3 regions of the Gallaecimonas kandeliae genome follow, and region 3 is predicted to be linked to each of the others. Evidence: predicted binding sites of a transcription regulator. Region 3 holds the regulator's gene; each other region holds the start of a gene.
The links. Region 3 encodes Fur, which represses iron uptake genes when iron is present. Its sites were predicted from a motif close to ATAATAATGAGAACNACTATCAA; they were not measured.
Positions count from the first base shown of each region.

Region 1 (9,908 bases), 1.5 Mb from region 3:
CGGTCAGCGGCTCGGGGCCCAGTTTCTTCAGCTGCTCCGGTTCTTCCCCCGGCGGCACATAGAGCCAGGCGCCGAAACGGCGTGGGTCCGTGTAACGCAGTACCTTGCCCGTTGCCAGCACCAGGTCCACATGGTCGTGCTTACCGGGCGGTACAGGCTCGCCGAGGATGCGCAGGGCGCCGCTCATACCCAGGTGCACCAGGGCACTGCCCATGGCCGTCTCGATCAAGAGGTACTTGGCACGGCGGCTGACCTTGTCGATGACCTGGCCTTCCAGCAAGGCCAGGGCCTCGGGCACAGGCCAGCGCAGGCCGCGCTGGCGCACCTCGATGCGGGCTATGCACTGCCCGACCAAAAAAGGGGCCACGCCGCGGCGGGTGGTTTCGACCTCCGGCAATTCCGGCATCTCGGCTCCTTACAGCTGGTACTGGAAACGATAATCGGCCAGGCCAGGGAAACGGGCGGCCAGGCGAGCCCGCCAGGCCTTGAGCACAGGTTGGTCGCTCAGCGGATCCTGATCCCAGCTGGCGGCGGCCCAGAGCAGGGAACCGAGCAGCGACAAGTCGCTGTAGCCCGGCTCAAAGCCGGCAAAGAAGGGCTGGCTCCCCAACTGTTCGGCAAATCCGCCTAGCACCGACGCCAGCGCCGCCCTGTCGGCCTTCTGGCTGCAGTCTTCCAGACGCATGCCCAGTTGGGCCTCGCGGCTCTGGCGGAAATAGACCTGGTCACCCGGGGTCAACAAGGGGTGGATCACCGGCAACAGAAACCAACGGACGGCCGGGTTGAACTCGCTGTCACAGCGGTTCATGAAGGCCTTGGCCTGCACTGCCCCCTCGGGAAAGAGCGATGGGGCCTGAGGATAACGGTCTTCCAGGTAAAGGGCGATATCCCAGGACTCGTGGAGTATCTGGTCGCCGTCGACAAGCACCGGGACCTTGCCCTGGCCGGAAGCGGCGATGAGAGCCTTGTCGTTGTAGCGCCAGGGCAGCGCCTGGAAATCCAGGCCCTTGTGCCAGAGGGCGAGATGGCTACGCCAGCAATAGGGGCTGAAACGGCGCTCTGGGCTGGCACCGGCCAGTTCGAAAAGGGTGATGGGCATGGCTTCCTCCTTGCGGGGCCCAGCATAGCCAGGTGCCGGCCAGAAGGGAACGCCAGAGGCCGCTTTTGCATAACCCGTGGAGTGACCGACAGGAAAGTCGCCCACAACAAAGTCTCAGGAACACTTTTTGACGCCGCGTGCGGCGGCCCAGGAGGTGCCTCTCCGGACGTGAGGCACAACAGAAGCGCCAGGAGCGCTTCGCTACATCGCGCCAGCGATGGCCCGAAGGGTAGGAGGCAGGGATGCCAGATACAAAAAAACCCGACCGAAGTCGGGTTTTTTTGCAAGAGGCCTGATCTTATTTGATCTTGGCTTCTTTGTAGAGAACGTGCTGACGAACAACCGGATCGAACTTTTTGATTTCCATCTTTTCCGGCATGTTGCGCTTGTTCTTGTCGGTGGTGTAGAAGTGACCGGTGCCGGCAGAGGAAACCAGCTTGATCTTCTCACGAATACCTTTTGCCATGGTTTACCCCTTAGATCTTCTCACCGCGGGCACGCAGGTCAGCCAGTACGGCGTCGATGCCCTTCTTGTCGATAATACGCATACCCTTGGTGGACAGGCGCAGCTTCACGAAACGGTTTTCGCTGGCTACCCAGAAACGGTGGGTTTGCAGGTTAGGCAGAAAACGGCGACGGGTCTTGTTGTTAGCGTGGGATACGTTGTTACCCACGACCGGACCCTTACCGGTTACTTGGCATACTCGGGACATGTAAATTCTCCAAAAAACATCAGCTCGAGCGATTATCACCTCGAGGCCGTCGCCTCAGGCGCAGAGAGGGCGCAATTTATACAGAAAAGCGGCGGCAAGATCAAGAAAGATCAGAGCCATCCCCGCTCGGCGAAGGAAACCGCCTCGCCGTCCCCCACCACCAGGTGGTCCAACAGCCGCACATCCACCAGTCCCAGGGCCGCACCGAGGCGCTCGGTGAGCTGTCTGTCGGCCCGGCTTGGCTCGGCGATACCAGACGGGTGGTTGTGCGCCAGTATCACCGCAGCTGCATTGGCCGCCAGCACCGCCCGTACCACTTCCCGGGGATAGACGGCGGCCGCGTCCAGGGTGCCGTGGAAGAGTTCCAGCAGCCTGATCACCCTATGCTGGCTGTCCAGCAGTAACAGGCAGAAGACCTCCCGGGGCCGGTCGCGCAGCTTGCCGATCAGGTAACGGCGCACCTCGTCCGGGCAGGTCAGGGCCCCTTCCCGTTGCAGTTTCTCTCCCTGTACCCGCACCGCCAGTTCCAGGGCCGCTTGGAGTTGCACGTACTTGGCGCTGCCGAGGCCGGGGCCCTGGCAAAAACGGGCCAGGTCGGCATTGAGCAGGGCCCGCAGGCCACCAAATTGCCCCAGCAGCTCGCGGGCCAGGGCCAAGGCGTCTTTGCCGGGCAGGCCCACCCGCAGCAGTATGGCCAGTAGCTCGGCGTCGCTCAGGGCACCGGCGCCAAGCGTCAGCAGCTTCTCCCTGGGCCTTTCCCCTTCGGGCCAATGCCGTATCCCCATGGCGCCTCCCTGCCCGTTGCCGGTAATTAAGGGTAGTCCAGGGCCGGGGGCAAATATGCTATCTTAGCGGCCTTCCACCGGCGGAGCCCTTGACCATGAGCCTATCTGACAAACGCATCCTGCTTGGCATCAGCGGCGGCATTGCCGCCTACAAGAGCGCCGATCTGGTGCGCCGCCTCAAGGAGCGCGGCGCCGAGGTACGGGTGGTGATGACGGCCTCCGCCAAGGAGTTCATCACTCCCCTGACCCTGCAGGCCCTGTCCGGCAACCCTGTGGGCGACAGCCTGCTCGACCCCAACGCCGAGGCGGCCATGGGCCATATCGAGCTGGCCAAATGGGCCGACCTGATACTGGTGGCCCCGGCCAGCGCCAATGTGCTGGCCCGCATCAATGCCGGCCTGGCCGACGACCTGCTGACCACCTTGATCCTGGCCTCGGCCGCTCCCTTGGCGGTGGCCCCGGCCATGAACCAGCAGATGTACAGGGCCGCCGCCACCCAGGCCAACCTCGAGGCCCTGGCCCGCCGCGGCGTCGCCATCTGGGGCCCCAACGGCGGCGAGCAGGCCTGCGGTGACGTGGGCCCGGGGCGGATGAAGGAACCCCTGGAGCTGGTGGCGGAAGTAGAGCGCCATTTCGGCCCCAAACCGCTGGCCGGCCGCAAGCTGGTGATCACCGCCGGCCCTACCCGCGAGCCATTGGACCCGGTGCGTTACCTGTCCAACCACAGCTCCGGCAAGATGGGCTTTGCCCTGGCGCAGGCCGCCGCCGAGCTGGGCGCCGACGTCACCCTGGTCAGCGGCCCGGTCAGCCTGGCAACCCCGCTTGGGGTCCGGCGTCTGGATGTGGAATCGGCCCTGGAGATGCACGAAGCGGCCCTGATTGAGGCGGCCGGCTGCGATCTCTTCATCGGCTGCGCCGCCGTTGCCGACTACAGGCCGGCCCAGCACGCCGAGCACAAGATCAAGAAAGACAACGACAAACTGGTGGTGGAGATGGTCAAGAACCCCGACATCATCAGCGACGTAGCGGCCATGGCCCAGCGCCCTGGCCTGGTAGTGGGCTTCGCCGCCGAGACCCGTGACGTGGAGCATTACGCCCGCGACAAGCTGGCCCGCAAGAAGCTCGACTGGATAGCGGCCAACGCCGTCGGCAGGGGCCTGGCCTTCGGCCAGGACGACAACCAGCTGACCCTGATCGGCCACAGCACCACCCTTCCCCTGCCCCAGGCAGACAAACTGACACTGGCCAGGCAAATGCTGGCGCACCTGGCCACCCAGCTCAGCGAGGCAAAATGAAGACCCCCATCCAACTGAAGATCCTCGACTCCCGAGTCGGTACCGAATTCCCCCTGCCCGCCTACGCCACCGACGGCTCGGCCGGCCTGGATCTGCGCGCCGTCATCGACGGCCCCATAGAACTGGCCCCGGGCGAAACCACCTTGGTGCCCACTGGCCTTGCTATCTACATCGCCGACCCCGGCCTCTGCGCCACCATCCTGCCGCGCTCCGGCCTCGGTCATAAGCACGGCATAGTCCTTGGCAACCTGGTGGGCCTTATCGATTCCGACTATCAGGGCCAGCTGATGGTATCCGTATGGAACCGCGGCCAGGACGCCTTCACAGTCCAGCCCGGCGAGCGCATTGCCCAACTGGTGTTCCTGCCCGTAGTGCAGGCCCGCTTTGACCTGGTGGACGACTTCGCGGCCACCAAACGCGGTGAAGGGGGCTTCGGACACTCCGGACGGCACTGACCGCGCTTTTTTCCTGCCTGAACACAAGATAAACTTGTGTCTACCTATCAAGGGGCCGCACTGCGGCCCCTGCTTTATCCTGCAGGGAAGTTGTAACCATGGCCAACGCCAAGACCAGCCGCCGCGAACAAATACTCCAAAGCCTTGCCCAGATGCTGGAAACCCAAGCCGGACAGCGGATCACCACCGCCAAGCTGGCCGCCCAGGTCGGGGTATCCGAAGCCGCCCTCTACCGGCACTTCCCCTCCAAGGCGCGGATGTTCGAAGGCCTTATCGATTTCATCGAAGACTCCCTGGTCTCCCGCATCAACTTGATCCTCAAGGATGAAAAGGACACCCTGACTCGTATCCACCATATGCTGCACCTGTTGCTGGCCTTCGCCGAGAAAAACCCCGGCCTGACCCGTATCATCAACGGCGACGCCCTGCAGGGCGAACAGGAAAGGCTGCGCGACCGCATCGAGTTGCTGTTCCAGAAGCTGGAAACCCAGCTCAAGCAGGTGCTGCGGGAACGCCGCCTGCGCGAAGGCAAGGGCTTCGCCGTGGACGAAGGGGTGCTGGCCAACCTGCTGCTGGCCTTCACCGAAGGCCGTATCGGCCAGTTCGTGCGGTCCGGCTTCAAACATAAACCCACAGACGGCTTCGCCGCCCAGTGGCAGCTGATCGAACAACAGCTGCTTTGATGTCGGCCGGCAGGGCGTCCCAACCTCAAGATGGAGATGTCATGCAGGAAGAACAATCTGAACTGGTCAGCCGCCTCAGCCTACCGCTGTTCCAGGCCAGGGGCTGGCTGCGGCTGGTGGGCGTCATGGCCATCATCGGCGGCGTCGCCCAGGCCCTGTCCATCGTCGGGCTGCTGGTGGCCTGGCTGCCGATCTGGATGGGGGTGCTGCTGTTCCAGTCCGCCGGTGCCCTGGAAGGGGCCCAGCTCGGCTCCGAGCAGGCCATGCAGGACGCCATGGCCAAGCTCAAGACCTACTTCACCATCATGGGCATCCTCACCCTGATCGGCATCATCTTCGTGGCCATCTTCCTGTTGATGGGCGGCGCCGCCGTCTTCATGGGCTGGGGCGGCCACATGATGAAAGACTTCTGAAAAAAGGCGCCTTGGGGCGCCTTTTTTGTCAGAAGCGGTAGCTGGCCGTCAGGTAGAGGCGCCTGTGCTCCCCGGCGAACTGACCGGTGCGGTCGATAAGGCCGCTCACCGCATAAGTCTTGTCGAAAAGGTTCTTGAGGTTGAGCTGGACCAGCCAGGCCCGCCAGCGGCTCTGCCAGGAGGCGTCGAAGACGGTGTAAGCCTTGATGCGTTGCCCCTCCTGGTTGACCTGCTCGCTGACATGGTCGGCACCGAAGGCGATGGCCGAATCCCAGGCGCTGATGTCGTAGCGGGTCCAGAGCCCCAGCTGGTGGCGCGGCGCATTGGCGAAACGGTCGCCAAAGGCGCGGCTGATGCCGCTGCTGGCCTCCAGCACCCGGGTGTCGTTGTAGGCGTAGCTCAGGTTCAGTACCCAGTTGTCACTCAAGTCGCCCAGCAGATCCATCTCCAATCCCTGGCTGCGCACCTTGCCCAGGGCCTGCAGCTTGTCCGTATCTTGTGGATCGGTCTGCAATATGTTCCGGCGGACTATGCGGTAGGCCGCCAGGTTGAGGTTGATGGCGCCGTCCAGCCAGTAGCTGCGCAGCCCTGCCTCCCACTGCCGGCTCTGCTCCGGCTCGAAGGGCCCGCCCTTGGCCGCCAGCTGGTTGCCGGGAGCCTGGGGTACAAAGCCGGTGGACCAGCTCAGGTAGGGGTGCAGCCGGTCGCTGAGCCTATAGGTGCTGCCCAGCCGGTAGGAGAAGCCGCTGTCGTCATGCTGCTGGGCCTCGCCGCTTTTCCTGTCCAGTACCCTGTCGTTGAAACCGTCCAGGCGCAGGCTGCCGGTGATGTCCCAGGCCGGGGTCAGGCGCCACTGGTCCTGCAGGGAAAGGCCGTAGCGCAGGGCCCTGGTGTCCGAATCTGTGATGAGGTGCAGCCGGTACTCGACGGGATCGGTGACGCCGTATTGGGGGTCGCCGTAACTCAGCCCCAGCACCCCGTCCGCCTTGTTGGCCCGCTGGTAATGGAATCCTTCCTCCTGGCGATAGCCGTCGGCCCCCAGCAACAGGGTGTGGTCGCCCAACTCCGCCACCAACCGGCCGGTCACGGAGGCGGCCTGGGTGTTGCGTTCCTGGTCCCGGTACTGGCGCTCCGTCCAGTCGGCCAGGCCGTCGCCGTCGCTGTCGGTCATGCTGGCCGGCTCGTGGTAGCGCTGCAGCTCGCTGTTCTCGAAGTAACGCAGCGTCAGCTGGCCCGACAGCCAGGCATTGAAGTCGTGGTCCAGGCGGGCCTGGAGCACATCGGCCTTCAGCTGCTGCACGTCAGAGGCCTCGTTGGCGTTCCAGCGGCGGTCGGCCAGGAAGTTACCCTGGCTGTCGGCGGGAATGCCCCGCAGCCGGGCGCCGCCCAGGTGCTGGTCGATATGGCGCCACTGCAAGGTCAGGGTGCTGTCGCCAAAGTCGACGGCGTAACCGGCGTCCAGGATGCGGTTGCGGTCGTCGGTGTTGAAGCGGTAGGGGTTCTGGTGGTCCTGGTAGAGGCCAAGGCGGTAACGCTGGCCGGCGTCTGTCGTCAGGGGCCCGGACAGCTCCAGGCCCAGGCCGGCGAAGTCGTCGTTGCCGAGGCGCAGCTGCAGGCGGTTGTCCCGCTCATAACCGGGCTGCTTGGTCACGTAGTTGATCAGGCCCCCCGGCTCGCCGGCACCGTAAAGGGCGGCGCTGGGGCCCTTCAACACCTGCACCTGCGCTATGCCGAACAGCTGGGGGATGGCGAAGCCGTTGAAAGGGTCGCCCCGCACGCCGTCGTAACGGATCTCGTCCTGGCGGAAGCCGCGGAAGGTCACCGCCGAGTAGGCGTTCTGGCTGACACCGCTGATGGAGCGGTAGAGGTCGGTGATCTGCAGCGCCGCCTGGTCCTCGATCAGCGCCTGGGGCAGGATCTGCAGCGACTGGGGCGTACGGGCCAGGGGAGTAGGGGTGCCGGTGGCCAGCTCGCCGTCGTCGACCCGGTAAAGGGACTGGGCGCGGCCGACGACGGTGATGCGCTCCAGGTCGCTGTCGTCGGCGGCAAGGGCTGACATGGCCGCCAGGGCCAGCAGGGAGAGAGACTTCATCTGGGACTTCCTGTGTGCCACCAACGGCGGCCTGGTCAAATCACAGGGCGCACCTTAAATGAAATCAATTCTCATTTCAATAATGCGTTCGAGCGAAAGAAAGGCCGGCTGAGCCGGCCACAAGTCTTGCAGACATCAAAAAGGCTTAACGCCTCGAACATCCTTGTCCTCTTTGCAACGGCTATCAGACGCCGTATTGCTCGCGATAGTTCCGTACCGCCTGTAAAGAATCTGCCATCTCCGGCTGCTGCTCCAGGTAGCTGATGAGGTCGGCCAGGGTGATGATGGAGATCACCTGGCAGCCGAAGTCCCGCTCCACTTCCTGGATGGCGGACAGCTCGCCCTTGCCCTTCTCCTGGCGGTCCAGGGCGATCAGCACACCGGCAAGGGTGGCGCCGGCGGCCTGGATGATGTCCATGGACTCGCGGATGGCGGTGCCGGCGGTGATCACGTCGTCCACCAGCATCACCCGCCCTTCCAGGGGGCTGCCCACCAGGCTGCCGCCTTCGCCGTGGTCCTTCTTCTCCTTGCGGTTGAAGCAGTAGGGGTAGTCGCGGTCATGGTGGTCGGCCAGGGCCACGGCCGTGGTGGTGGCGATGGGGATGCCCTTGTAGGCGGGGCCGAACAGCAGGTCGAAGTCGATGCCGGCGTCCACCAGGGCGTCGGCGTAGAAGCGGCCCAGCTTGGCCAAGTCGCGGCCGGTGTTGAAGAGGCCGGCGTTGAAGAAGTAGGGGCTCTGGCGGCCGGATTTGAGGGTAAAGCTGCCGAAACGCAGCACCTGGCGCTCGATGGCGAATTCGATAAAGGCTTTCTGGTAGGCTTTCATGGGGTCGCTTCCATAAAAAAGCGGGGCCCTGGCCCCGCCATTGCACTCACACCAGCGCGGCGCGCTGGGCGTTGAAGAGTTCGCGGATGCCGTTCTCGGCCAGCTCCAGCATGGCGTTCAGCTCCTGGCGGCTGAAGGGTTCGGCCTCGGCGGTGCCCTGCACTTCGATCATGCGGCCGTCTTCAGTCATCACCACGTTCATGTCGGTCTCGGCGCTGGAGTCTTCCTCGTAGTCGAGGTCGCAGACCGGCTCGCCGCCGACCATGCCCACCGACAGGGCCGCCACCATCTGCTTGAAGGGGTTGGCCTTGATGAGCTTCTTCTCGACCATCCAGGAGAGGGCGTCGTGGAGGGCCACACAGCCGCCGGTGATGGAGGCGGTGCGGGTGCCGCCGTCGGCCTGGATGACGTCGCAATCCACGGTGATGGTGAAGTCGCCGAGGGCGCCGAGATCCACGGCGGCGCGCAGGCTGCGGGCGATGAGGCGCTGGATCTCCATGGTCCGGCCGGACTGCTTGCCACGGGCCGCCTCGCGGTCGTTGCGGCTGTGGGTGGCGCGGGGCAGCATGCCGTACTCGGCGGTCACCCAGCCCTGGCCCTTGCCCTTCAGCCAGCGGGGCGCCCCTTCCACAACAGAAGCGGTGCAGAGCACCTTGGTGTGGCCGAATTCCACCAACACGGCGCCTTCGGCGTGCCTGGTGTAGTTGCGGGTCAGGGTGACGGTACGGGTCTGGCTGGCTGTTCTGCCGCTGTGTCGCATGGCAAGTCCTGGCAATAAGAAGTGGCGGCCATTATAGGGGATGGGCACCCGGGGGGCCAGGCGGCGGCAGCAATGGCGGCCACTTGCCTGTATACTGGATGCCTATTTGGTAAGGACCACCCCCTATGACCTACAGCATGACCGCCTTTGCCCGTAAAGATGTGCGGGCCGACTGGGGCAACGCCTCCTGGGAGATCCGCTCCGTCAACCAGCGCTACCTCGAGACCTACCTGCGCCTGCCCGAGTCCTTCCGGGGCCTGGACCCCGTGCTGCGCGACAAGCTGCGCGCCCGGCTCAACCGCGGCAAGGTGGAGGTGCAGCTGCGCTTCGAGGCGGCCGCCGCCGACGCCAACACCCTGGCCTTCAACGCCTCCCTGGCCGAGATGCTGATGGCCCGCGCCGGCGAGCTGGCCGCCAAGGTGCCCGGCGCCCAGGTCAACGTGGTGGACGTGCTGCGCTGGCCCGGCGTCATGAACGCCCCTGAGGCGGATCTCGACGCCATCAGCGAAGATCTGCTGAAGGCCTTCGACGACACCTTGCAGGACTTCATCGACGCCCGCGCCCGTGAAGGGGCCAACCTCAAGGAACTGATCGAGGCCCGCCTGGCCGGCGTGCTGGAAGAAGTGGCCAAGGTCCGCACCCGCATGCCGGAAGTGCTGGCCTGGCAAAGGGAGCGGATGCAGAACCGCTTCGAGGAAGCCAAGGTCGAATTGGACCCCGCCCGCCTCGAGCAGGAGATGGTGATGCTGGCCAGCCGCGTCGACGTGGCCGAAGAGCTGGACCGCCT
Region 1 covers NZ_CP118480.1:146,798-156,705, reverse strand. Annotated here, with positions in the region: gene mutM (bifunctional DNA-formamidopyrimidine glycosylase/DNA-(apurinic or apyrimidinic site) lyase) at 1-406, opposite strand, end outside; gene PVT67_RS00685 (glutathione S-transferase family protein) at 416-1,099, opposite strand; gene rpmG (50S ribosomal protein L33) at 1,398-1,565, opposite strand; gene rpmB (50S ribosomal protein L28) at 1,576-1,812, opposite strand; gene radC (RadC family protein) at 1,923-2,597, opposite strand; gene coaBC (bifunctional phosphopantothenoylcysteine decarboxylase/phosphopantothenate--cysteine ligase CoaBC) at 2,693-3,892, shown strand; gene dut (dUTP diphosphatase) at 3,889-4,347, shown strand; gene slmA (nucleoid occlusion factor SlmA) at 4,446-5,030, shown strand; gene PVT67_RS00650 (DUF5362 domain-containing protein) at 5,072-5,443, shown strand; gene PVT67_RS00645 (TonB-dependent siderophore receptor) at 5,472-7,535, opposite strand; gene pyrE (orotate phosphoribosyltransferase) at 7,720-8,361, opposite strand; gene rph (ribonuclease PH) at 8,408-9,121, opposite strand; gene PVT67_RS00630 (YicC/YloC family endoribonuclease) at 9,247-9,908, shown strand, end outside.
Region 1: a site for Fur is predicted at 7,594-7,616, ahead of PVT67_RS00645 (TonB-dependent siderophore receptor). Genes of this name have one in related genera too.

Region 2 (9,908 bases), 970 kb from region 3:
CAAAGAACGCGACGAACTGGGCCGCATCCGCGAGCTGTCCAGCGAGGGCTGGACTGTGCGCTACAAGAGCTGGACCCGCGAAGGGGGCCGCTACCTGCCCGAGCTGATGGACATGACCAACGGCGACATCCGAATCAAACTGCAGATAAACCAATGGCTACCACTCTGAGCCTGCCGGCCCCGGCCAAGCTGAACCTCTTCCTCTTCATCACAGGCCGTCGTCCCGACGGCTACCACGAGCTCCAGACCCTCTTCCAGTTCCTCGATTTCGGCGACGAGCTGCATTTCAGCCCAAGAGCCGACGGCCAGATCTGCCTTGAAAGCAAGCTGGAAGGGGTGGCTGCCGAGGACAACCTCATAGTGCGGGCCGCCCGACTTTTGCAGGAAAAGACCGGCTGTCCCCTGGGCGCCGACATCAGCGTCGACAAGCGCCTGCCCATGGGCGGCGGCCTCGGCGGCGGCTCCTCCGACGCCGCCACCGCCCTGGTGGGCCTCAACCATCTCTGGGGCACAGGGGTATCCCTGGAGCAGCTGGCCCAGTGGGGCCTGGCCCTGGGGGCCGACGTGCCCATCTTCGTGCGTGGCCGCGCCGCCTATGCCGAAGGGGTGGGAGAAATTTTTACCGACGCCGCGCCACCTGAATCCTGGTACCTGGTGGTGAGGCCGCCGGTGTCGGTGAACACCGGCCTGGTGTTCCAGTCCCCTGATCTGAAAAGGGATAGCCCCAAGCGGCTCATCACAGCGATCGAGCCCACAGAATGGGCAAACGATTGCGAAGCAGCGGTTTTTAAGCACTACCCCGTTATTGAAAAGGTTTTTTCGTGGTTGTTAGAATACGCGCCGGCAAGAATGACGGGGACCGGCTGCTGCGTTTTCGCCCGATTCGACAGCCAAGTCGCGGCCACCGCCACCCAAGCCCTGTTACCGCCCCATTGGCAGGGCTTCGTCGCCAAGGGTGTGAACCGCTCGCCTTTGCACGAGCGGCTTGCAGTCTGCGCATGATTTGCAGGGCCGGATTTTCCGGTCAAAACTGAACACACAATGCCCCTGAGGTCCTTACCGTGCCTGACATCAAGCTTTTCGCTGGTAACGCTACCCCCGAACTGGCGAAAAAGATCGCCGAACGCCTGTACATCCCCCTGGGGGATGCCGACGTCAGCCGCTTTAGCGACGGCGAGATCAGCGTTCAAATCAACGATCACGTCCGTGGCCTGGATGTCTTCATCATCCAATCCACCTGTGCCCCCACCAACGACAACCTCATGGAACTGGTGGTCATGGTCGATGCCCTGCGCCGCGCCTCCGCCGGCCGCATCACCGCCGTGATCCCCTATTTCGGCTACGCCCGCCAGGACCGCCGCGTCCGTTCCGCCCGGGTGCCGATCACCGCCAAGGTGGTGGCCGACTTCCTGTCCAACGTGGGCGTGGACAGGGTGCTGACCGTTGACCTGCACGCCGAGCAGATCCAGGGCTTCTTCGACGTCCCCGTCGACAACGTCTTCGGCACCCCCGTGCTGCTGGAGCACATGAAAGCACAGAATTTTGACAATCCTGTTGTGGTCAGCCCCGATATCGGCGGCGTCGTCCGTGCCCGTGCCGTGGCCAAGCTGCTCAACGACACCGATCTGGCCATCATCGACAAGCGCCGTCCCCGCGCCAACGAAGCCCAGGTGATGAACATCATCGGCGACGTCCAGGGCCGCGACTGCATCATCGTCGACGACATGATCGACACCGGCGGCACCCTCTGCAAGGCCGCCGAGGCCCTGAAGAAACACGGTGCCCGCAGCGTCTTCGCCTACGCCACCCACCCTGTGTTCTCCGGTTCCGCCCCCAAGAACATCAGCGAGTCCGTCATCGACCAGGTCATAGTCACCGACACTGTGCCCCTGAGTGACGAAATGAAAGCCTGCGGCAAGGTCACCCAGCTGACCCTGTCCGGCATGCTGGCCGAGGCCATCCGCCGCGTTTCCAACGAAGAATCCATCTCCGCCATGTTCGAATAAGCATCGGCTGGATGGCAAAGACCGCGCCCCTGGCGCGGTTTTTTTATGGCCAACGGCCAGGCTTTCGCGACAAGCCAAGGTTTCACTTCCCGCCCCCTTCTGCTCCAATGGCAGGACAACACACCAAGAGGAGTCACCATGCACTACTCCCGTATCGCCGCCCTGCTGGCCGGCTTCAGTCTGTCGGCCATGGCCGCAGCTCCCCAGGGCCCGGACTTCAACCTCGACCAGTACCGCCAGGCCGTCAAGACCCTGGCCTCGGACGCCTTCGAGGGCCGCGCCCCCCTGAGCGAAGGGGAAGCCAAGACCATCGCTTACCTCAAGGACCAGTTCCAGCAGGCCGGCCTCAAGCCCGGCTACCAGGGCAGCTACTTCCAGCCCGTGGAGCTTGGCCAGATCACGGCCAGCCAGGACATGACCCTCAAGGTGGGCGATCTCAGCTTCAAGCCCGGCACGGATTTCGTGGCCGTCACCCAGCGTTTCGCCCCCCAAACCCAGCTCAAGGACTCCGACCTGGTGTTCGCCGGCTACGGCATCCACGCCCCCGAACAGGGCTGGGACGACTACAAGGGCATCGACGTCAAGGGCAAGACGGTGATGGTGCTAGTCAACGATCCGGGCTTTGCCACCCAGGACCCCAAGGTCTTTCGCGGCAACACCATGACCTACTACGGGCGTTGGACCTACAAGTACGAAGAGGCCCTGCGCCAGGGCGCCGCCGGGGTGCTCATCGTCCATGAGACGGCCCCCGCCGCCTACCCCTGGGGCGTGGTGCAAAGTGGCGCCATCGGTGCCAAGTTCAGCCTGGTGGATAAAAATGACAACGCCGGTGCGCTGGCGGTTCGCGGCTGGGTGCAGAAGGCCACCGCCGAGGCCATCCTGAAGGCCGCAGGTCAGGACTATGAAGCCCTCAAGGCCGCGGCCGCCAAGCCCGGCTTCAAGGCCGTGGATCTGCACCAGCCGGTCAACCTCACCCTCAACAACAGCCTCAAGAAAGGCACCTCCCACAACGTGGTGGGGATGATCAAGGGCAGCCAGCACCCGGACCAGTATGTGGTGATCTCCGCCCACTGGGACCACCTGGGCCGCAACCCCGACCTCAAGGGTGACCAGATCTACAACGGCGCCGTGGACAACGCCACCGGCGCCGCCGCCCTTATCAGCCTGGCCAAGGCCTTCCAGCACAAGGCGCCCAAGCGCTCGGTGATCTTCGTCGCCTTCACCGGCGAGGAGCAGGGCCTGCTGGGGGCCACCGCCTTCGCCGCCAAGCCGCCGGTGCCCACCAAAGAGATGGTGGCGCTGCTGAACATGGACGGCATGAACGTCTCCGGCAAGGTGGACTACGCCTTGCTGTTCGGCCGCGGCCAGAACGAACTGGAGCGCTACCTGGCCAAGGGTGCCAAGGCCCAGGGCCGCGTCATCAAGGACGATCCCAAGCCCCAGGATGGCTACTACTTCCGCTCCGATCACTTCGCCCTGGCCCACAAAGGGGTGCCGGGCCTGCTGTTCATGAGCCTGGGGGCCAACAGCCCGGACTACATCGCCCACCGCTACCACAAGCCGGCGGACGAGTATTCCCCCGATTGGGACCTCACCGGCCTCAATGAAGATCTCAAACTCATCTTCGGTATCGCCGACCGCCTGGCCAACAACCAGGACTGGCCCAAGTGGTACCAGGGGTCTGAATTCAAGGCTGCCCGGGCCAAAGACAGGCACTGATAAAAAAGCCCCGCAGCGCGGGGCTTTTTCCTATGCTCAATTCATTTATCCGCAAGGCAGATCTGGCAAAGTAGCCATCCTTGATATTGCAAAGGACCCTAGATGAAAGCCCTGTCCTTTTTGGCCCTGGCCCTGCTGGGCCAGGCCTATGCCGGCGAGGCCCCCGCCTTCGACTACGCCCAGCTCAAGGGCGAGGCCAAGGCCCTGGCCGCCAAGCCTTACCAGGCCCCGGGCGACCAATTGCCCAAGGCCCTGGCCACCCTCAACTGGGACCAGCAGCAATCCATCAGCTTCAGGCACGACCAGGCGTTGTGGCGGGATCTGCCCAGCCACTTCCGGGCCGAGTTCTTCCACCTCGGCATGTACGCCCGCACCCCGGTCAAGCTGTTCGAGGTGGCCGGCGGCAAGGCCAGTCCCATCCCCTACGCCAGGCGCTACTTCGACTACGGCCGCTCCGGCCTCAAGGCCGGCCAGCTGCCGAGAGATCTCGGCTTTGCCGGCTTTCGCCTGCACGGCCAGACCGACTGGCAGCGGGATCTGGTGGCCTTCCTCGGCGCCAGCTACTTCCGCGCAGTGGGCTCCAGCATGCAGTACGGCCTCTCGGCCCGCGGCCTGGCGGTGGACACCGCCCTGCCCCGCCCCGAGGAGTTCCCCGTCTTCACCCGCTTCTACCTAGTCAGGCCCCAGCCGAGGGAAGACAGCGTCGAGGTCTATGCCCTGCTCGATTCGAAGAGCGTCACCGGCGCCTACCATTTCCGCATCACCCCGGGGGAACCCCTGAAGATGCGTATCGACGCCGCCCTCTACCCGCGCCAGCCCATAGAGCGGCTCGGCATAGCGCCGCTCACCAGCATGTACCAGGTGGGGGAGAACGATCACCGCATGGCCTGGGACTGGCGCCCGGAGATCCACGACTCGGACGGCCTGGCCATCCACAACGGTAACGGCGAATGGATCTGGCGGCCCCTGACCAACCCGGCGACCCTGCGCTTCAACAGCTTCCAGGACCAGGATCCTAAGGGCTTCGGCCTGCTGCAGCGGGACCGCAACTTCGACCATTACCAGGATGACGGCGTCTTCTACGAGCGCCGCCCCAGCCTCTGGGTCGAGCCCATAGGCCCTTGGGGCAAGGGCAGCGTCGATCTCACCGAGATCCCCACCAATGACGAGACCTTCGACAACATCGTCGCCTTCTGGCAGCCGGCCCAGGCGGTGCAGCCCGGCCAGGAACTGCTGCTGAGCTACAACCTCTACTGGGGCAATAAGCCGCCGGTGCAGCCGCGTCTCGCCCAGGTGGTGGCCACCCGCACCGGCCTCGGCGGCGTGCTGGGCCAGAAACGCAGCCATTACAGCCGCCGTTTCGTGGTGGACTTCGAAGGGGACATCTTCAACATGCTGGGCCAGCACCCGGACTTGACCGCCGAGGTGAGCGCGTCCAGCGGCAAGGTGGAGCTGGTCTCGGTGCGCCCCATCGCCGGCCACGGCGGCTACAGGGCCAGCTTCGACCTGGCCCCCGAAGACAACCAGGCCCCGGTGGACCTGCGCCTCTTCATCCGCAAGGGGGACCAGGCGCTGTCCGAGACCTGGCTCTACCAATGGACGCCGCCGGCCGTGCGGGACAGGGATCTCAACCGCCCCGATCTGCTGCGCTGAGATGCCAATAACGATAGAAGGGGCTTGGAGTTGTTGTATGACCTCCCTGAGTCCGTTTAGAGGCAACTTGGGGCAGGCGGTGGATAGTGCAGCTCAGAGCGAAATCAAAACAATCGATTGAATTGAAAGCGATTATTGACTATCAACAAGGCTGTCGATAACGTCAAGGATGACCCTGACTGGTCAACAATAGGGCGAATGATGTGCCCCAATTAATTAACAAGGAGAGTAAAATGGTAAACCGCAAAGTACTTCTTGGCCTCATAGGTGCTGGCCTGAGCTTTGGGATGACTGCTGCCTATGCCGTGACCATCGATCAAAATTGCCTGAATAACTGTGAAAGTGCGTCCGAAGCCTGCTTGGCAAGTGGTGAGAACTCGGCATTTTGCCTAGAGATGTATCGGGATTGTCGCATGAGCTGCTCGGAAGCAAATTAAGCCAAGACTCAGCTGTTAGATAATTCCAGGCCCCGCATCGCGGGGCTTTTTATTATCAGAGGTTCAGCAACAGGTAGCCGTTCAAGCCCAGCACCAGGGCCACCGTCAGCCAGCCGAGGCGCGCCGTCCAGGGTTTGTTGACGTGTTCGCCCATCAGGGCCTTGTCGTTGGTGAATCTCAGCAGCGGTACCAGGGCCAGGGCGATACCGAAGCTCAGCACCACCTGGCTGGCCACCAGGATACGGGTGGGGTTCCAGCCGAGGGCGATGACGACCAGGGCAGGGCTCATGGTCACCAGGCGGCGCAGCCACAAGGGGATGCTGAAATTCAAGAAGCCCTGCATCACCACCTGGCCGGCCAGGGTACCCACCACAGTCGAGGAGAGCCCTGCCGCGATCAGGGCCAGGGCAAAGAGGGTAGCGGCATGGCTGCCCAGCAAGGGCGCCAACATCTGGTGGGCCTGCTCTATCTCGGCCACCTGCTGGTTGCCGCTGGCATGGAAACTGGCGGCGGCCACCGCCACCATGGCCAGGTTCACGAAGCCCGCCACCGTCATGGCCACGGCCACGTCCCAGCGGCTCGCCTTGAGGCTCTGGGCCTTGTCGCCGCCGTAGCGGTGCTGAGTCAGGGCCGAATGCAGGTAGATCACATGGGGCATGACGGTAGCCCCCAGCAGGCCGGCGGCGAGATAGAGGGCGTCGCCGTTTTCGATGCCCGGGATCAAGGCCCCGGCCAGCAGAGGGCCAGCCGCCGGTTTGGAGATGAAGAGCTCGACGATAAAGGCGGCGGCCACCAGCAGCAGCAGGCTGCCGATGACCCGCTCCAGCATCGGTTGACGGCCCTGGAGCATCAGCAGCCCCCAGGTCAGCACGGCGGTCAGGGCCGCCCCTTCCAGCAGGCTGACCCCGAGCAATATCTTGAAGCCGATGGCAGCGCCGACGAACTCGGCCAAGTCGGTGGCCATGGCGATGATCTCCGCCTGCAGCCAATAACCCCAGACCAAGGGCCGGGGCAGCCGGTCGCGCAGCTGCTCGGCCAGGTTCTTGCCGGTGACTATGCCGAGCTTGGCCGAGAGCCACTGCACCAACATCGCCATCAGGTTTGCCCAGACCAGCACCCACAGCAGTTGGTAGCCGAATTTGGCGCCGGACTGGATATTGGTGGCGAAGTTGCCGGGGTCAATGTAGCCGATGGCGGCGATGAAGGCAGGGCCCAGCAACGACAGGCGCAGGCGCCGGCCGGGACTGCTCACGACGCCGCTTGAAACCGCATTGTCCATGGCCTGACCTCGAGCAGGGGTAATGCTATCAGCCTAGCCAAAAATGATAATGATTATCAACTTGATTGGTGCGATTGCGACCATCGGTTCCTTGCCAGGCACAGGTCCAACCCGCTGGCGGTCCCTTAACGCCCGTGTTACAAAAAAGGCAACAAAGACAATCGGCAGTGCCGCCATGCAGCTGGATATCGTCACCTCCCTGGTCGCCCTGGGCTACCTGCTCCTGTTCAAGGGGCTCTGGATGCTGGTGGCCAGCTACACACACGAGCAGCAAAACGCCATGGAACTGCGGATCTGGGCGGCCTCCAACCTCTTGATCGGCCTGGCCTACGGCCTCTTTTCCACCCGCGGTGAGCTGCCTTTGCTGTTGTCGTTGGTGCTGGGCAACTTCCTGTTCGCCTGCGGCTTCGGCGGTTACAGCATCGCCCTGGCCAGGATGTTCGGCCAGCGCACCATCCTCGGCCTGGTGGTGGCCAGCATCGCCCTGGGGACGGCCCTGCTCTACTGGACAGAGATAGTGCAGGGCAGCGCCGCCTACCGCATGCCGATTTTGGCGCTGCTGACCATAGTGGTATGGGTGCTGTCCTTCCTCCATTGCTTCCAGGAATACCGGCGCCGGCCCTCCCCCCATGTGGCGGCCATGACCCTGGTATTGCTGTCGATCATATTGGTCAGCTTCGTGCGCCTGGCCCTGGCCTATGTCACCGACAATTACGGTTACCAGGGCTTGCCGGTGCAGTACCTGGGCCTGAAGATCACCACCTTCGTGCTGGTGCTGGCGCCGCCGCTGCTGACGGTCGGTTTCTTCCTGCTCTGCACCGAGCGTACCCAGCAAAAATTCAAGGAGTTGGCCACCCTGGACCCCTTGACCGGGGTCCGCAACCGCCGCTCCAGCCTCTTCCTGGCCGACAGGGCGTTGGGCACAGGCAACGAACTGTCCTGCATCATGCTGGACCTCGACCACTTCAAAAGGATCAACGACTGCCATGGCCATGGCGGCGGTGATGCCGTGCTCACTCACCTGGCTGCCATCGTCAATGGCCGGCTGCGCAAGGGGGATATATTCGGACGTTTCGGCGGCGAGGAGTTCGTCATCTTCCTGCCCGGCACCAACCTGGCGGAGGCCGACCAACTGGCCGAGGCGCTGCGCCTGGCCTTGGTGAACAACCCCCTGACCTTCGAAGGCAAGGCCATCCCTTTCACCGCCTCCTTCGGGGTGGCACAGTGGCAGAAAGGGGAAAGCCTGTCAGCCCTGACCGGCCGTGCCGACAAGGCCCTCTACCAGGCCAAGGACGCCGGCCGCAACCAGGTGGTCAGCCTGCCTTAGCCGCAGGCCGCCGCTCGGTAGCACCCGCCTTGGCGCCTTCCAGGCCGTAGCGCATCAGGTCCCGCCAGGACAGCATCCCCAGCAGCCGCATCTCCTCACCCACCACAGGCAGGCAGCCGAAGTCGCTGTCCAGCAGCGCCCTGGCCGCTTCCCGCAAGGGTTGCTCCGGCCCCAGTAGCGGCACATAGCGGTGCATGAACTGGTGCACCGGGCGGCGCAGCAGCTCCCTGTCCATGCCCCGTTCGGCAGGGGTATTGAGGAAAGGGCTGAGCTGGGCCAGGTAATCGGCGAAGGAGAAAAGCCCGACGAGACAGTGAAGATCATCCACGACAGGCAGCTGGCGAAAGGAATGGCGGGCAAAGAGCGCACCCGCTTCTTCCAAATTGGTATCCATGGTAGCTATGACCAGCTCCCTGGCCATGATGCTGGCGACCGACATATCCCTCTCCCGGTGGCAACTTCACCTGAAGGTTAGCCCAGCCTCGGCGGCCCTGCCCCTAGGCCACAGCCAAAATCCCAACCCCAGCCCCATCAGCCCCAAAGCGCCCAGGTAGGCCAAAGGCCCAAGGGGGTGCCAGGCCACCAGCAGGGAGACCAGTATGGGGGTGAAGCCGCCGAAAATGGCGTAGGCCAGGTTGTAGGAAAAGGACAGGCCGGTGAAGCGGATCGGCGCCGGGAAGGCGGCAACGGCGATGGCCGGGATCACCCCGGTAATGCCGACCCCGAAGCCCGCCAAGGCGTAGAGGGGCTTGAGCCAGCCGGGATGCAAGGGCAACAGCGTCATCATCAGGCCATAGCTGGCCACCAGCAGCAGGCTGAAGGCCGCCAGCACAGGGCCAGGGCCCAGGCGATCGCTCAGGTGCCCGGCCAGCACGGCGCCCAGCATCACCGCCAGGGTCGCCAGGGCGTTGGCGCTGAAGGCATCCACGGCGCCGATGCCGGCCTGAGCCTGGATCAGGGTCGGGGTCATCAGGATCACCACCACCACGGCGCCAGTCAGCAGCCAGGTCACGGCCATGGCCAGCAGCACCTGCCCCTTGTGTCCCCTGAGCAGCAGCTTCAGCGGCAGCTCGGCGGCCAGGGCCCGCTTGGCCTCCAGTTCGGCAAAGACGGGGGTCTCGTGCAGGTACTGGCGAAGGTAGACGGCAAAGAGCCCGAACAGGCCCCCCACCAGGAAGGGGATGCGCCAGGCCCAGGTCAGCAGCTCGCCACCGAAGCGGCCGTTGATGAAGACGGCCATCAAGGAGCCCAGCAGTATGCCCCCCACCAGGCCGGCCGTCAGGCTGCCGCAGGCCAGGCCCAGGTGGCGGCGCCCGGCGTGCTCGGACACGAAGACCCAGGCCCCAGGCACCTCGCCGCCCACGGCCGCCCCCTGCAAGATGCGCATAAAGAGCAACGCCAACGGCGCCCAGAGCCCCCAGTCGCCATAGGTGGGCAGGCAGCCGATCAGCAGGGTCGGCACCGACATCAGGAAGATGGAGAGGGTG
Region 2 covers NZ_CP118480.1:2,641,539-2,651,446, forward strand. Annotated here, with positions in the region: gene lolB (lipoprotein insertase outer membrane protein LolB) at 1-169, shown strand, start outside; gene ispE (4-(cytidine 5'-diphospho)-2-C-methyl-D-erythritol kinase) at 154-1,002, shown strand; gene PVT67_RS13125 (ribose-phosphate pyrophosphokinase) at 1,062-2,006, shown strand; gene PVT67_RS13130 (M28 family peptidase) at 2,145-3,725, shown strand; gene PVT67_RS13135 (OpgD/OpgG family glucan biosynthesis protein) at 3,828-5,378, shown strand; gene PVT67_RS13140 (Nramp family divalent metal transporter) at 5,871-7,094, opposite strand; gene PVT67_RS13145 (GGDEF domain-containing protein) at 7,270-8,421, shown strand; gene PVT67_RS13150 (CBS domain-containing protein) at 8,408-8,860, opposite strand; gene PVT67_RS13155 (MFS transporter) at 8,882-9,908, opposite strand, start outside.
Region 2: a site for Fur is predicted at 7,132-7,154, ahead of PVT67_RS13140 (Nramp family divalent metal transporter). Genes of this name have one in related genera too.

Region 3 (9,908 bases):
GTGGTGATGCAGCTGGCCCTCAACCACCCCGAACGGGTGGACAAGCTGGTGGTGGCCGACATAGCCCCCGTCACTTACCGCCACAGCAACCATGACAGCGTCTTCGCCGCCCTGACCCAGGTTGACCCGGCCCAGTACCAGAGCCGCAAGGAAGTGGAAGCCGCCGTGGCCCAGCATATCCTTGAGCCCGGGGTGCGCCAGTTCATCCTCAAGAACCTGCAAAAGGGGGATGACGGCTACTATTGGCGGCTCAATGTGCCAGTACTGGCGCACCGCTACCCGGATATACTCCAGGGACCGCAAGGCCGGCCCTTCAGCGGCCCTACCCTTTTTATCAAGGGCAGCGAGTCCGACTACCTGACGGGGGACCATGCCGGGGCCGTGCAAAGTCTCTTCCCAACGGCCAAACTCAAGGTCATCAGCGGCACCGGCCACTGGCTGCACGCCGAAAAGCCCTTGGTGTTCAACAAGCTGGTCAGGGACTTTTTGAGCTGACCCTGTGCCTTGGGTATAATCCGCGGGCTCAAAGGAGGGCAAGGGCATTCCATGCTGGCTGAGCATTACGAAACCATCGAGGCCATAGGACTTAACCTGTTCTTTCTGGTGATCTTTTTGCTCATCGGCCTGGCCATACAAGACGTCTTGAAGAAGGGCAATGTGCCCAAGTACGGCCGCTACATCGTCTGGCTGGTACTCTTCCTGGGCTGTGCGGGCTTTATCTCGAAGGAAGTGATCAGGCTCATCTGGGAAAATTCAGGTATAGGTTAATGGCCAAAGAGAGCGCCGACAGAATTACCATCGACCTCTTTGCCGAGGAAAAGCGCCGGGGGCGTCCCAAAACCAATCCCCTGCCGCGCCAGGCGCAGTTGAAGGTCAACAAGCGGAACCAGATCAAAAGGGACAGGCAGAAGGGCCTCAAGAGAGTGGAGCTGAAAGTAGACAGCGACCTGTTCGAGACCCTCAATGAGCTGGCCAAAGCGCAAAGCGTCAGCCGCAGTGAACTGATTGAAACCATATTGAAAGCCGGTGTAGAGAGACTCGACACCGCCAACAGCGAGAGGAATTGAGTCGAATGGCATCTGTAGGTCTGTTCTTCGGCAGCGATACCGGTAACACCGAAGCTGTCGCCAAAATGATCCAGAAGCAGCTGGGCAAGCACATGGTGGAAGTCCATGACATCGCCAAGTCCAGCAAGGAAGACATCGAAGGCTTCAGCCTGCTGCTGCTCGGCATCCCAACCTGGTATTACGGCGAGTCCCAGTGCGACTGGGATGATTTCTTCCCCACCCTGGAAGAGATCGACTTCTCCGACAAGCTGGTCGCCATCTTCGGTTGCGGCGATCAGGAGGACTACGCCGAGTACTTCCTGGACGCCATGGGCACCTTGCGCGACATCATCGAGGCCAAGGGCGCCACCATCATCGGCCACTGGCCTACCGAGGGTTACAACTTCGTGGCCTCCAAGGCCATGGCCGACGACAACCACTTCATCGGCCTTGGCATCGACGAAGACCGCCAGCCCGAACTGACCGCCGAGCGGGTCGAGAAGTGGGTCAAGCAGATCTATGAAGAGATGTGCCTGGCCGAACTGGAAGACTAAGAAAAGCCCCTCGAACGAGGGGCTTTTTTCATGCCGGCCTGTGGTGGCGCTTGAGGCGCACATAGAGGGTGCGCTCTATCCTCGCCACCAGCTCGCCCTTGGCGTCCTTGACGTCTGTCACCACCTCAGGCAGGAATTTCTCACCTTCCCCCGTGGCCGCCGCTATCTCCTCCAGCAGCGGCTCGCTGATGATGAACTCGGCATAGACCTTGCCCGTCCCCGGCTTTTCGAAATGGATGCGCGCCGCCCTGTCCCAGACATGGTAGCGCTTGCCGAGGATCCCCATCAGCATCAGGGCATAGATGGGATCGGTCATCGCAAAGAGGCTGCCACCGAACTGGGTGCCGTTGGCATTCTTGGTCCAGGGCCTGTCCTTGAGCTCCACCCGGCACAGGCGGAAGTCGTCGGACAGCTCGCGGATGCGGATCCCGGTAAAGAAGAAGGGGGGCCAGAGATTAAGCAGATGTTTTATCCGCGACCCTTTTTTAAACAACCAGCTTTTCATCAAACACCTAATCGACAAAATCGAACACATTGGCGAGGCTTGCCTCTGGAAAAGGTCCGCCCACTTGGGTACCTTTGTCCAGATAACCAACGCGGGTTGAGCCCGCCCATATAAAACAGGACCATACATGGCGGACGAGAATCAGGCCCTGCGCGAAGCCGGCCTCAAGGTCACCCTGCCCAGGGTCAAGATCCTGGAGCTGTTGCAGCAGCCCGACTTCCAGCACATCAGCGCCGAAGATCTCTACAAGAAGCTCATCGAGCTGGGTGAAGAGATCGGCCTGGCCACTGTTTACCGCGTACTGAACCAGTTCGACGACGCCGGCATCGTCACCCGCCATCACTTCGAAGGCGGCAAGTCGGTCTTCGAACTGGCCCAGAAGCGCCACCATGACCACCTGGTTTGCCTCAAGTGCGGCCTGGTGCTGGAATTCATGGATGACGTCATAGAGCAGCGCCAGAAAGAAGTGGCCAAGAAGAACCACATCAAACTGACCCACCACAGCCTCTATCTCTACGGCGAGTGCGAAGACACCCAAGCCTGCGAGAAACGCCGCCGCGGCGAAGAATGACAAAAGGGCCAGCCAAGACTGGCCCTTCTGCTATCTAGAGCCTGGCCGCCAGCTCGGCTCCCTGGCGGATGGCGCGCTTGGCGTCCAGCTCTGCCGCCACGTCTGCACCACCGATGAGATGCGCCTGGACACCCTGGTCAGTCAACTGCTGCCAGAGCCCCTTGTTGGGCTCCTGGCCGGCGCAGAGGATGACGTTGTCCACGTCCAGCACCAGGGATTCCTCGCCGCGGCGGATGTGCAGGCCCTTGTCGTCGATGCGCTCGTAGTTGACGCCAGCCCACATCCTGACCCCGAGATCGTTCAAGGTCTGGCGATGCACCCAGCCGGAGGTCTTGCCGAGGCCCTTGCCGACCTTGCTGGTCTTGCGCTGCAGCAGCCAGATGTCCCTGGCCGCTTCCGGCTTGTGGGGCGCGGTGAGGCCGCCCGGGCCGGCCAACGCCTTGTCCACGCCCCAATGGCGCAGCCAGCGATCCCTGTCCTGGCTGAGGGACGGGCCCTTTTCCGCCAGGTATTCGGCCACATCGAAGCCGATGCCGCCAGCGCCGATGATCGCCACCTTCCGGCCCACCGGTTTCTTGTCCCGCAACACGTCCAGGTAGCTCAGCACCTTGGGGTGTTCGACCCCGTCGATGGCGGGGGTGCGGGGGTTGATGCCGGTGGCGATCACCAACTCGTCGAAGCCGGCGGACTTCAGGGAGTCCGGGGTCTGGGGGCTGTTCAGGCGCAGTTCCACACCCAGGTCATGGAGGCGGTTGCGGAAATAGCGCAGCGTCTCAAAGAACTCTTCCTTGCCGGGGATCTGCTTGGCGTAGTTGAACTGGCCGCCCAGCTCCGCCGCTGCATCCATCAGCACCACCTTGTGGCCCTTCTCGGCCGCGTAGCAGGCAAAGGCCATACCGGCCGGGCCCGCCCCCACCACGCCGATGCGTTTGGGGGTGGCGGCTTCCTTGAAGATAAGCTCGGTCTCGTAGCAGGCCTGGGGGTTGACCAGACAACTGGCGCGTTTTTGCTCGAAGACATGGTCCAGGCAGGCCTGGTTGCAGGCGATGCAGGTGTTGATGCGATCGGCCTGGCCGGCGGCGGCCTTGTTGACGAAATCCGGATCTGCCAGCAAAGGCCTGGCCATGGACACCATGTCCGCCTGGCCTTCACTCAGGATCTGCTCGGCAACCTTGGGATCGTTGATACGGTTGGTGGTGATGAGCGGCACCTTGAGGCCTTCTTCCTTCATTTTGGCCGTGACCCAGGAGAAGGCCGCCCTCGGCACCGAAGTGACTATGGTGGGCACCCTGGCCTCATGCCAACCGATGCCGGTGTTGATGAGGGTCACGCCGGCGGCCTCCAGACCACGGGCCAGCTGCACCGTCTCGCTCCAGCTCATGCCCTGCTCCACCAGCTCGAGCATGGACAGGCGGAAGATGATGATGAAGTCTGCGCCGGCCTTTTCCCTGACCGCCCGGACTATCTCCAGAGCCAGGCGGGCGCGGTTGTCGAAGCTGCCGCCCCAGCTGTCGGTGCGGTGGTTGGTGCGGCTGGCCAGGAACTGGTTGATGAGGTAACCCTCGGAACCCATGATCTCGACCCCGTCGTAGCCGGCTTTGCGGGCAAGCAGGGCCGTCTTGGCGAAGGCCTTGATGGTGCCTTTGATCTGCCGCTCGGACATGGCGCTGGGCTTGAAGGGGTTGATGGGGGCCTTCTTGGCGCTGGGAGCCAGGGAAAAGGGATGGTAGGCATAGCGGCCGGCGTGGAGGATCTGCAGGCAGATCTTGCCGCCTGCCTCATGGACGGCCTGGGTCACCACCTTGTGTTTCCTGGCCTGGAAGCCGAAGGAAAGCTGGCTGCCGAAAGGCGCCAGGCGGCCGCGGAAGTTGGGGGCTATGCCACCGGTGACGATGAGGCCGACGCCACCTTCGGCGCGGGCCTTGTAGAAGGCGGCCATCTTGGCAAAGCCGTTCTTTTCTTCCTCGAGCCCTGTATGCATGGAGCCCATCAGCACCCTGTTCTTGAGGGTGGTAAAACCGAGGTCCAGGGGGCTGAGCAAGTGGGGGTAAGCTGCGTTCATTAGCAAGTCTGTCTTAGTTGTTGTCCCCAAGAGCCTACTCATCCGATGAGTCAGGATCAATCCACCCTCATCAACAAACCGTTACAAATTCCCTTTCGCTTCGCGCGGCCAATGCCATAGCATGCCAAAAGAGACTGTAAATCAAGGAAGCAACCCACCCATGCTGACGATGTTGAGAAAGGTGTTTTCCATTCTCTGGCAGGCCATCAACGGCCTGCGCCGCCTGGTCATGAGCCTGTTCGTGCTCTTCATCTTGGTGCTTGTCATCGGCTCCCTCGGCGAAGCCGAAGGCCCCAAAGTACCCAAGGACGGCGCCCTGCTGTTGAACCTGGACGGGGTCATAGTCGAGAAAGCCAAGACCAAGGATCCCTTCGAAGCCTTCGCCAAAGAGCTGCAAGGCAACAAGGAGCCGCCGGAGATCCAGCTTTCCGACGTGCTGGACGTCATCAAGAACGCCAAGGACGACAACCGCATCAAGGTGCTGGTGTTGAAGCTGGACGACCTCTGGACCAGCAGTCCCGACAAGCTGATGACCATCGGTGACGCCATTACCGACTTCAAGACCAGCGGCAAGAGGGTGATCGCCAAGGGCGACTACTACACCCAGGCCCAGTACCTGCTGGCCGCCTACGCCGACACCATCTACCTCAACGAAGACGGCTTCATGTCCATCGACGGCTACGGCCGTTACCGCACCTACTACAAGTCGTTGCTGGACAAGCTCAAGGTCACCACCCATGTGTTCCGGGTCGGTACCTTCAAGTCCGCCGTGGAGCCCTATATCCGCGACGACATGTCCGAACCGGCCAAGGAAGCCAACAAGGTGTTCCTGACGGCCCTTTGGAACCAGTACCAGGACAAGATCGTGGCGCTGCGCCACCTCAAACCTGGCGCCCTGGATGCCCTGCTGGAGAACCTGCCTGACCGCTTCGAAGCGGCCGGCGCCGACTTCGCCCAGTTGGCCATCAAGGAAGGCCTGGTGGACAAGCTGGCCTCCCGCGAGGACATGGATCAGGCCCTGATCGCCCTGGTCGGTGAAGACAAGGACGACCACCACTACCGCCGCATCAACTTCGACGACTACCTGTCCATCATCCATCCCAAGCTGCCGATGACCCCGCAGGGGCCCAAGGTTGGCATAGTGGTGGCCCAGGGCGAGATCGTCGACGGCGAGGCCCCCGAGAACATGTCCGGTGGCGACTCCATCGTCGCCCTGCTGCGCCAGGCCCGCCTGGACAAGGACATCAAGGCCGTAGTGCTGCGGGTCGACAGCCCTGGCGGCAGCGCCTTTGCCAGTGAAATCATCCGCAAGGAACTGCTGGCCCTGAAGAAATCCGGCAAGCCGGTGGTAGCCTCCATGGGCACCTACGCGGCCTCTGGCGGCTACTGGATCTCCGCCAGCGCCGATGAAATAGTGGCCCACCCCACTACCCTCACCGGCTCCATCGGCATCTTCGGCATGCTGGCCACCTTCGAGAACAGCCTGGACGCCATAGGGGTGCACACCGACGGCGTCGGCACCTCCGAATACGCCGGCACCACCCTGACCAGGCCCTTGTCCGACAACCTCAAGCGCATCATCCAGGCCAACGTCGAAAAAGGCTATGACCGCTTCCTGACCCTGGTGGCCAACAGCCGCCACATGACCAAGGAAAACGTCGACAAGATAGCCCAGGGCCATATCTGGATCGGCGCCCAGGCCAAGGAGCTGGGGCTGGTGGACAAGCTGGGCGATATGCAGCTGGCCATCGACGACGCCGCCAAGCTGGCCAAATTGGACCACTACAAGGTGGTGCAGGTGCGCCGCAAGCTGAGCCCCAAGGAGGAGTTCATCAAGGCCCTGTTCGGCGATGCCGCCAAGGTCGCCTCCGGCCTGCAGACCGAGCAGAACCCCTGGCTCGGCAAGCTGATGGCGGTGCTGGACCAGCAGGTCAAACCCCTGGTCGACATGCAGGACCCCCAAGGCATGTATCTCTACTGCCGGGACTGCGGTTTCGAGTAACAGCGCAGACCACAAAAAACCGGGCTAAGGCCCGGTTTTTTCATATAATGCGGCGGTCACAGACAGGAGCAGTTCATGGCTAAGAAGCGCATCTATGTCGCCTACACCGGCGGCACCATCGGCATGAAGAAGTCCGCCAAGGGCTATGTGCCCGTGCCCGGCTTCCTGGTGGAACAGGTGCTGGCGCACCCGGACTTCCAGCGCCCCGAGATGCCCGACTTCGACATCCATGAATACAACCCGCTGATGGACAGCTCGGACATGACCCCTGCCGACTGGCAGCACATTGCCGACGACATCGCCCAGCATTACGACAGCTACGACGGCTTCGTTATCCTCCACGGCACCGACACCATGGCCTATACGGCCTCGGCCCTGTCCTTCATGCAGGAAAACCTGGCCAAGCCGGTGATTGTCACCGGCTCCCAGATCCCGCTGTCGGCACTGCGCTCCGACGGCCAGGAAAACCTGCTCACCGCCCTCTACCTGGCCGCCGAATACCCCATTCCCGAGGTCAGCCTCTTCTTCAGCAACCAGCTGTTCCGGGGCAACAGGGCCACCAAGGCCCATGCCGACGGCTTCGACGCCTTCGCCTCCCCCAACTTCCCGCCGCTGCTGGAAGCGGGCATCCAGATCCGCAAGGTGGCCCCCTGCCTGGCCCAACCCCAGGGCCCGCTCAAGGTGCACAGGATCACCCCCCAACCCATCGGCATGGTGCGCCTCTATCCGGGCATCGATCCGGCCATCATCAGCAACCTCATCCAGCAGCCGGTCAAGGCCCTGATCCTGCAAAGCTACGGGGTCGGTAACGCCCCCAGCAGCCCCCGCCTGCTCCAGGCCCTGGAAAAGGCCAGCCAGGACGGCATAGTGGTGCTCAACCTCAGCCAGTGTTTCAAGGGCGCCGTCAACATGACCGGCTATGCCACAGGCACCGGCCTTGCCGCCTGCGGCGTGGTCTCCGGCGGCGACATGACGGTGGAAGCGGCCCTCACCAAGCTCCACTACCTGTTCAGCCTGGGCCTGGATGCCGACGCTATCCGCGCCCAACTGAAGCAAGATCTGCGCGGCGAACTGACCTGCTGATGGCCCAGAACGAAACCAAGGCGCTGCTGTGCGGCATCGGCGCCGTCTTGATGTGGTCCACTGTCGCCAGCGCCTTCAAGCTCACCTTGCGGGAGCTGGGCACGGCCCAGATGCTGCTCATCGCCTCCCTGACCACCATCGCCATCCTCACGACGGTGGCGGCTTGGCAGCGCAAGCTGGGCGGCCTCTGGCCCATGCTCAGGCAGCGCCCCGGTTATTATCTGCTGCTGGGGCTGCTCAACCCCTGCTGCTATTACCTGGTGCTGTTCGGCGCCTATGACCTGCTGCCGGCCCAGCAGGCCCAGGCCCTCAACTACACCTGGGCCATCAGCCTCAGCCTGCTGGCCGTGCCCTTCCTCGGCCACAAGCTGCGCCGCATCGACGGCCTGGCCATCCTCCTGGGTTACAGCGGCGTGCTGGTCATCGCCACCCGCGGCCAGCCCTGGAGCCTGGATCTTCAAAGCCCGTTGGGTGTAGCCCTGGCGCTGCTCTCCACCCTGCTCTGGTCCGGCTACTGGATAGCCAAGACCCGCCATCAGGACGACCCCGTGCTGAGCCTGCTGCTGGGCTTTATCCTCGGCCTGCCCGGGGTGCTGGCCGCGCTTTTCTGGCAGGGCCGCTTCGACTTCAGCCTCAATGGCTGCCTGGGCGCCCTCTATATCGGCGCCTTCGAGATGGGCTTTGCCTTCCTGCTCTGGCTCACCGCCATGAAGCTGACCCGCCACACGGCCCGGCTTTCCAACCTCATCTTCCTCTCCCCTTTCCTGTCGCTCTGGCTGCTGTCGCGCCTGGTGGGGGAAGCCATACTGCCCTCCACCCTCTGGGGCCTGGCCTTCATCCTCGGCGGCCTGGCTGTACAGCAGCTGGGCAAAGCAAAAAAGTCCTGAGGATAGCCGCCCGGGCCATTGACAAGGTGCTTCCCCTCTGGGCACTGTGCTGGAAAGCCAAAACCAGAGGGAAGTTGCCGTCATGCACAAGAAGTCCGCTAAGCTCAAGCACGTCTGTTACGACATCCGTGGTCCTGTGATTGTCGAGGCGGCGCGCATGGAGGCAGCGGGCGAGCAGATCTTGAAGCTCAACATCGGCAACCCAGCCCCCTTCGGTTTCACCGCCCCTCCGGCATTGCTGGAGGCCATAGGCGCCAACCTGCACCAGAGCCAGGGCTATTGCGACGCCAAGGGCCTGGGCCAGGCCCGGGAGCTGGTGGCGAGCCACTACCGGCGCCAGGGCGTACGCCAGGCTGCCGCCGAGAACATCTTCATCGGCAACGGCGTCTCCGAACTTATCCAGATGAGCCTGCAGGCCCTCTTGGACGACGGCGACGAGATCCTGCTGCCGGCCCCCGACTACCCGCTCTGGACCGCCTGCACAGTGCTGGCCGGCGGCAAGGCGGTGCATTACCGCTGCGACGAAGGCAGCGGCTGGCAGCCGGATCTCGAGGATATCCGTGCCAAGATCACGCCCAGGACAAAGGGCCTGGTGGTGATCAACCCCAACAACCCCACTGGCGCCGTCTACGAAAAGGCCATGCTGGAGGCCCTTATCCAGATCGCCCGCGAGCACCAATTGGTACTCTTCGCCGACGAGATCTACGACCAGATCCTCTACGACGGCGCCGTCCACCACCCCATGGCCGCCTTGAGCGACGACGTCCTGACCCTCACCTTCAACGGCCTGTCCAAGGGCTACCTCGCCGCCGGCTTCCGCCAGGGCTGGCTGCTGGTGTCAGGCCCCTTGCACCAGGCCCAGGACTACCTGGAAGGCCTCTCCATGCTGGCCAACATGCGTCTCTGCGCCAACGTGCCGAGCCAGCACGCCCTGCTGGCGGCCCTAGGGGATCCCAAGAGCATACAGCCGCTGCTGCTGCCCACCGGCAGGCTCTGCCAGCAGCGGGACTTGGCCTGGGACATGCTGACCTCCATCAAGGGGGTTAGCTGCGTCAAACCCAAAGGCGCCCTCTACCTCTTCCCGCGTCTTGACCCCAAGCGCTTTGCCATCAGCGACGACCAAGGCCTGGTGCTGGATCTCTTGCGCCAGGAGAAGATCCTGCTGGTCCAGGGCACAGGTTTCCACCACCCCAGCCCG
Region 3 covers NZ_CP118480.1:1,669,006-1,678,913, reverse strand. Annotated here, with positions in the region: gene PVT67_RS08155 (alpha/beta fold hydrolase) at 1-495, shown strand, start outside; gene PVT67_RS08150 (DUF2788 domain-containing protein) at 547-768, shown strand; gene ybfE (LexA regulated protein) at 768-1,067, shown strand; gene fldA (flavodoxin FldA) at 1,073-1,600, shown strand; gene PVT67_RS08135 (DUF4442 domain-containing protein) at 1,629-2,105, opposite strand; gene fur (ferric iron uptake transcriptional regulator) at 2,233-2,676, shown strand; gene PVT67_RS08125 (NADPH-dependent 2,4-dienoyl-CoA reductase) at 2,711-4,738, opposite strand; gene sppA (signal peptide peptidase SppA) at 4,899-6,740, shown strand; gene ansA (asparaginase) at 6,816-7,823, shown strand; gene PVT67_RS08110 (DMT family transporter) at 7,823-8,710, shown strand; gene PVT67_RS08105 (pyridoxal phosphate-dependent aminotransferase) at 8,793-9,908, shown strand, end outside.